2 regions of the Sporosarcina sp. FA15 genome follow, and region 1 is predicted to be linked to the other one. Evidence: predicted binding sites of a transcription regulator. Region 1 holds the regulator's gene; the other holds the start of a gene.
The links. The regulator LexA, encoded in region 1, represses DNA repair genes until DNA is damaged. The targets are predictions, from matches to a motif close to CGAACATATGTTCG.
Positions count from the first base shown of each region.

Region 2: uvrB (excinuclease ABC subunit UvrB) is a predicted target of LexA. The motif match lies at 1,678-1,691, and genes of this name have one in related genera.

Region 1 is NZ_CP188818.1:2,017,792-2,021,224, reverse strand. It holds gene ACP8HG_RS09765 (aminotransferase class I/II-fold pyridoxal phosphate-dependent enzyme) at 1-929, shown strand, start outside; gene lexA (transcriptional repressor LexA) at 1,444-2,064, opposite strand; gene yneA (cell division suppressor protein YneA) at 2,269-2,577, shown strand; gene ACP8HG_RS09750 (YneB family resolvase-like protein) at 2,574-3,236, shown strand; gene ACP8HG_RS09745 (DUF896 domain-containing protein) at 3,301-3,433, shown strand, end outside.
Region 2 is NZ_CP188818.1:4,366,051-4,369,483, forward strand. It holds gene ACP8HG_RS20845 (ABC transporter permease) at 1-1,134, shown strand, start outside; gene ACP8HG_RS20850 (IDEAL domain-containing protein) at 1,363-1,599, shown strand; gene uvrB (excinuclease ABC subunit UvrB) at 1,758-3,433, shown strand, end outside.

The DNA of each region.
Region 1 (3,433 bases):
CAGGGAAACCTTATGATACATTGGACTCCATTGTTTCTGGAAAAGGGAAAGACACGGGTTCACTGCATGATTATGGCATCACCTATAAACATATCGATTTGAATGAAGATGGTACAGTCGATTTTGAAGAAGTAGCTAAAAACATTCACAGTAAGACGAAAATGATTGGTATCCAGCGGTCAAAAGGCTATTCAGACCGTCCATCTTTCATGGTGGATGAAATTGGTGAAATGGTTCGTAAAGCGAAGGCCATCAATCCTGACCTCGTTGTGTTTGTCGACAACTGTTATGGCGAATTTGTCGAGGAACAAGAGCCGATTCAAGTCGGTGTTGACTTAATGGCAGGTTCACTGATCAAAAATCCAGGTGGAGGTCTCGCAAGAACGGGTGGTTATATCGCTGGGCGTGCAGACCTAGTTGAAAAGTGTGCATACCGGATGACTTCACCAGGTCTAGGGGCAGAAGCCGGGGCATCGCTGGATACGCTGCGGGAAATGTACCAAGGATTTTTCCTAGCGCCGCATGTTGTCAGTCAAGCCGTAAAAGGAGCGCTTTTCACCGCAGCACTTCTAGAAAGTTTCGGACTCAACACATCGCCGCATTACACAGAAAAAAGAACCGATCTAATTCAGTCGGTATCCTTTGAAAATGCCGATCAAATGATTGCGTTCTGTCGGTCAATTCAAGAAAACTCGCCTATCAATGCGCACTACGCCCCTGAGCCGTCGTATATGCCCGGCTACACCGACGATGTCATCATGGCGGCAGGGACATTCATCCAAGGCTCCAGCATCGAACTGACGGCAGACGGCCCCATCAGACCGCCCTATACGGCGTATGTCCAAGGTGGCTTGACGTACGAGCATGTAAAAGTAGCCGTGCTATCTTCAATCGGTAAACTAGTTAAGGAAAACTTAATCGGGAATTAAATTAAACGAACTGACACGGCAATCAGCGAAACTGTGAGGGCAAAGCGGAAAACTGTAATGGCAACGCCGAACTGTCACGGCAATCAGTGAAACTGTGAGGGCAAAGCGGAAAACTGTAATGGCAACGCCGAACTGTCACGGCAATCAGCGAAACTGTGAGGGCAAAGCGGAAAACTGTGAGGGCAACGCCGAACTGTAATGCCAATCAGCGAAACTGTGAGGGCAAAGAGGAAAACTGTAATGGCAACGCCGAACTGTCATGGCAATCAGTGAAACTGTGAGGGCAAAGCCGAAAACTGTAATGGCAACGCCGAACTGTCACGGCAATCAGTGAAACTGTGAGGGCAAGGCGGAAAACTGTAATGGCAACGCCGAACTGTCACGGCAATCAGCGAAACTGTGAGGGCAAGACGGTAAACTGTCACGGCAAAGCCGAAAACTGTCACCTCAACGCTACAAATAAAAAGGGCTGTTTCCTTCAATCGAAGGAAACAGCCCTTTTGCATACTTAGAATTAATGAATCATACGATAAACGCCAACTACCTTACCTAGAATTGATACGTTATCAAGGATGATTGGATCCATTGAAGCATTCTCAGGTTGCAGACGGAAATAATCTTTTTCTTTAAAGAAACGTTTCACTGTAGCTTCATCGTATTCGGTCATTGCCACGACAATCTCGCCGTTATTTGCTGTCTGTTGTTGTTTAACGACAACATAGTCGCCATTCAAAATTCCGGCCTCAATCATACTGTTACCAACTATTTCAAGCATGAACAGATTGTCTTCCGATGTACCAAAAGATTCAGGTAGTGGGAAGTACTCTTCTATATTTTCAATAGCTGTAATTGGAAGACCAGCCGTAACTTTACCGACAAGAGGTACGTGAAGAACGCCGGGTTTCAACGTTTCTAAGCCTTCTGGATCGAGTACTTCAATTGCTCTCGGTTTTGTCGGGTCTCTTCTAATGAAACCTTTGCTTTCCAATCGCGCTAAATGCCCGTGAACAGTCGAACTTGATGCCAAACCGACAGCCTCGCCAATTTCTCTCACGGATGGTGGATAACCTTTTTTCTTCACTTCAGATTTAATGAAAGACAAAATATCTTCCTGCCTTTTTGAAATTTTTTGCATCCTATTCACCTCTCACCTTATATTCTGCTAATTTCCGAAAGTCGTAAAATAAATTCCCGACAATCTAGTCTTTTCGATAGATTCATTATATCAGTCTCTTGTATAAATGGCAAACACAGGTTCGAATAAGTGTTGACAAACTCATTTTCCTTTTCTATAATGAGAACAAGCATTCCGAACAAGTATTCGCAAGGGGGAGTAATGATGACTTTTATTAAAAGAAATAGCTATGTTGTACTTATTATCGTTTTATGTATGGTTTTTGCAATTATAGGTGTAAGTAAATACGAGAAGGAACAAATGGTCACGAAAATAACAATTACTGAAGGGGATACGCTTTGGGGTCTCGCTTATCTTCACTCGGATAATATGTCTACAGATAAATGGATCAAAGAAGTGATAAAATTGAATGACCTATCATCTGCTACAATAAAAAGAGGCGAGGATCTACTTTTGCCTGCTGTACGGACTGTGGGGGAAAACAATACACAACTGGCGGGTGTTAATCGATGACAGGGCACTATAAAAGATGTGTCATCTATTGCCGGGTGAGCACTGAGAAAGAAACGCAGGAAATGTCACTGGTGAGGCAAGAAGAGGAGCTTGTGGACTTGGCAACTGAACTCGGTCTCGAACATGTCGCGACATTTATGGATAAGCATAGCGGTTTTGACATTGACCGTGAGGGGCTTCTAAGTCTGCTGGATTACATCCGTGACGAGGAAGTCGATGCAATCCTAATTCAAGACGAAACAAGACTTGGACGTGGAAATGCAAGGATGGCAGTTTTACATCTATTGGCAAAAACGGACACGGCGATTTATTCACATAATGATAGCGGACCTATAGCACTAAATGAAATGGATACAATGTTACTTGAGATTTTAGCTATCGTCGAAGAGTACCAGCGCAAACTACATAACGCCAAAATCAAAAGGGGCATGAAACGCGCAGTAAGGGAGGGCTATCGACCCGAGCGTAACTTGAAAAATAGGGGTAACGTGGACGGTCGTGAACGGATTGAAGTGCCGATAGCTGAAATCGTTTCATTGAGGGACAAAGGACTAACCTATGAAGAAATTACTGGTGTCTTGAAAGGACTGGGGCATGATATTAGTAAAGCGACCGTGCATCGCAGGTATAAAGAATATGAGGTGGAGCAGGAAGGCTGATTTATTGCACTTTCTGCTCTTTTTGTATACGTTTGTAGTCATAAACTATAATGGAGGAAATAATATGCTATCAGCTGATAAAATGAAACGAATTAATGAACTATCAAAAAAATCGAAGACGGCAGGTCTGTCGGTCGAAGAAGCCAAAGAACAGACACAACTGCGAAAAGAATATCTAGAGACATTTCGTTCATCAA
Region 2 (3,433 bases), 2.3 Mb from region 1:
TTTACAGGCCATTTGGCAATTGTCCTTGTCTTCACAATTGGGGCGGGGGGCTTTACGTATAGCGAATGGTTGAAGGAAGTGCCAGCGGAATTCCCTGCAGCGTTGCTTACGGCTCTCATCCTTGGATTAGCGCTCACCTTTTCGCCGCCAGTGACGCTATTGAAACCTGCTGACACGGTTTATTTCCTACCACTGGAACAAAAGCTTATTACGTATATGAAACGGGCTTTGAGTTGGAGCTTCTATTCCCAATTGCCATTACCATTTATTTTATATATTGTGGCGTTGCCGTTACTTTCAGCTACAGGGACCGGTTCAAAGATGGAATACATCGTTATCGCAGTTTTGATACTAGTTATTAAGCGAGTATTCATTGAGTCGGAATATAATTTCAGACATGTTTTGGATGGAAAAGGGATCTGGCTAGATAGGGCCGTCCGGTTTTTATTGGCGGGAACCATAATTTATGCAGGTCTTGAAGGAAGTCTAATTATACTTCTGATTATTGGTGTACTCATTGTACTGTACAACTTCTATTGGCGAAAAAAGAGAATGCTAAAACCATTCCCTTACGATCATTTCATATCACTCGAACAGAATCGGATGATGCGTTTTTACCGTTTTGCCAATTACTTCACAGACGTCCCGCATTTGAAAGGATCCATTAGTAGAAGAGCATGGCTCGGTTTTGCGATGGGATCCCCGAATTTCGGTAAGTCTGTAGCACAACCGTATTTAATCAGACGTACGTTTATACGCACGGATGATATTTTTTGGCTATGGGTAAGGCTCACTGCTTTATCAGCGCTTGGAGCGATTTTCATCCCGTTTCCGATTGTCGTTTTTATTTTCGCAGGAGCGCTTGCATTTGCCTCTGCTGTACAACTTATCCACGCATTGCGGGCAGGGGACGATTTTCGGATGGATATGCTATTTCCTGAAAAGGAAGACACCCGCCCGGATGCTATTAAAAGAATCGTTCGTACAGTCCAATGGATTCAGGCGGCAGTAGTCACATGCGCTGCACTGTATCTTTATGGGGTTTCTGTAACACCTCTTCTTGTAGGGGCTGTCATTCTCATCATCTCTGAGGCTACTATCAGATTGACTGTAGAGAAAAAAGAATATGACTAAGAAAAGTCGCCCTGTTTGCAATCATTTGCAGACGGGGCGTTTGTTTGTAGAAAAGGAAGTATGAATTTCTCGTCATGGAACAGTGTCTAGACTCGGGGGGGCTTAACGGCGCCTTACGCTTTTCTTTGATAAATTATGACTAAATATAAAAATAGAATATTCCAATAAACCTTGCAACTTATCTCTGAAATTAGATATACTAAATAAAAGGCATCAGGGGTGATAGGGATGGAGAACAATTATTCATATGCCGAGTTTTTAAAAGCTGTAGGGAAAAACAGTACTTCGCTCCAAGCGGAAAAACTGCTGAATGAAATTTATTTAGATCTTTTTTTGAAACATATACACAGAGAGCAGACAAAGAGTAGGTTCATGGGATTGATTGACCTTGCGCTTGACAGTAGGGATGAAAGCGCATTCCTACTGTATTCCAAAAGACTGGGGAAACTTGAAGAGAATGATTGAAAAATGCAAGGACGCTACATGTTGAGTAGACATGCAGCGTTTTTTTTTTGTGTGTTTATAAAAGTGAAAATTAGTGAAAAAACGTACGTTCGCTTTTTACTCGTCAAAAGATGGGTAAAGTGATAAGATAGATGTAACTGATAGAGGAGGTTTTTCCGATGGTCGGAAAATTCAATTTGCAAGCCCCTTATACACCACAAGGCGATCAGCCGTCTGCAATCGCACAACTATTAGAAGGACATAACCGAGGTGAGAAGCACCAAACTTTGCTCGGTGCAACCGGGACTGGAAAAACATTTACCGTGTCGAATGTCTTGACGGAGATTAACAAACCGACTCTCGTTATCGCTCACAACAAAACGTTAGCGGGTCAATTATATAGTGAATTTAAAGAGTTTTTTCCTGACAATGCAGTCGAATACTTTGTCAGTTTCTATGATTATTATCAGCCAGAAGCGTATATCGCGCATACTGACACCTTCATTGAAAAAGACTCAAGCATCAATGATGAAATTGATAAATTACGTCACTCTGCAACATCTTCCTTATTTGAAAGGAATGACGTACTCATTGTTGCATCTGTCTCTTGCATTTATGGTCTAGGTTCCCCAGAAGAATACAGCGCACATGTTGTTTCTCTTCGTCCAGGTATGGAAATCGGACGCAATGAACTGCTTCGCAGATTTGTAGATATTCAATACGAACGCAATGACGTAAGTTTCACTCGAGGTACGTTCCGGGTACGCGGCGATGTTGTTGAACTTTTGCCAGCATCCCAGGATGAACATTGCTTACGTATCGAGTTTTTCGGTGATGAAATCGAACGAATTCGCGAAGTGGATTCACTGACAGGCGAAATCCTCGGTGAACGTGAACACGTTGCCATATTCCCCGCATCTCACTTTGTTACTGGTGAAGAAAAAATGGTGAAAGCAATTGAAAACATTGAAATTGAACTGGAAGAACGTTTGAAAGAGTTTCGTGCCCAGGACAAATTATTGGAAGCGCAACGTCTTGAACAACGGACACGCTATGATCTTGAAATGATGCGAGAAATGGGCTTCTGTTCGGGTATTGAAAACTATTCCCGTCATTTAACACTCCGTCCTGCAGGAGCGATACCGTATACATTGCTTGACTATTTCCCAGATGATTTCCTCATTATTGTAGATGAAAGTCATGTCTCATTGCCACAAATCCGTGGTATGTATAACGGTGACCAGGCACGGAAAAATGTCCTTGTTGACCATGGTTTCCGTTTGCCTTCAGCACTCGACAACAGACCGCTTACATTCCAAGAATTCGAAAACCATGTCCACGAGGCGATTTATGTTTCTGCGACACCAGGCCCTTACGAAATTGAGCATACTCCTGAGATGATTCAACAGATTATCCGCCCGACTGGTCTACTAGATCCGACGATTGAAATCCGTCCGATTGAAGGACAGATTGATGATTTGATAGGTCAAATAAGAGAACGGACGAAAAACAATGAACGTGTTCTAATTACGACGTTAACAAAGAAAATGTCCGAAGATTTGACCGATTACTTGAAGGAAATTGGTATAAAAGTTCAATACCTTCATTCTGACATTAAAACACTTGAACGAATTGAAACGTTAAGAGAACTGCGAATAGGCACATATGATGTCCTTGTGGGTATTAACCTCTTAAGAGAAGGGATAGACATTCCTGAAGTATCGCTTGTTGTAATCTTGGATGCTGATAAAGAAGGGTTTCTACGTTCTGAGCGAGCACTTATTCAGACGATGGGTCGTGCTGCCCGTAATTCCAATGGACATGTCATTTTATATGCAGATAGAATGACGGACTC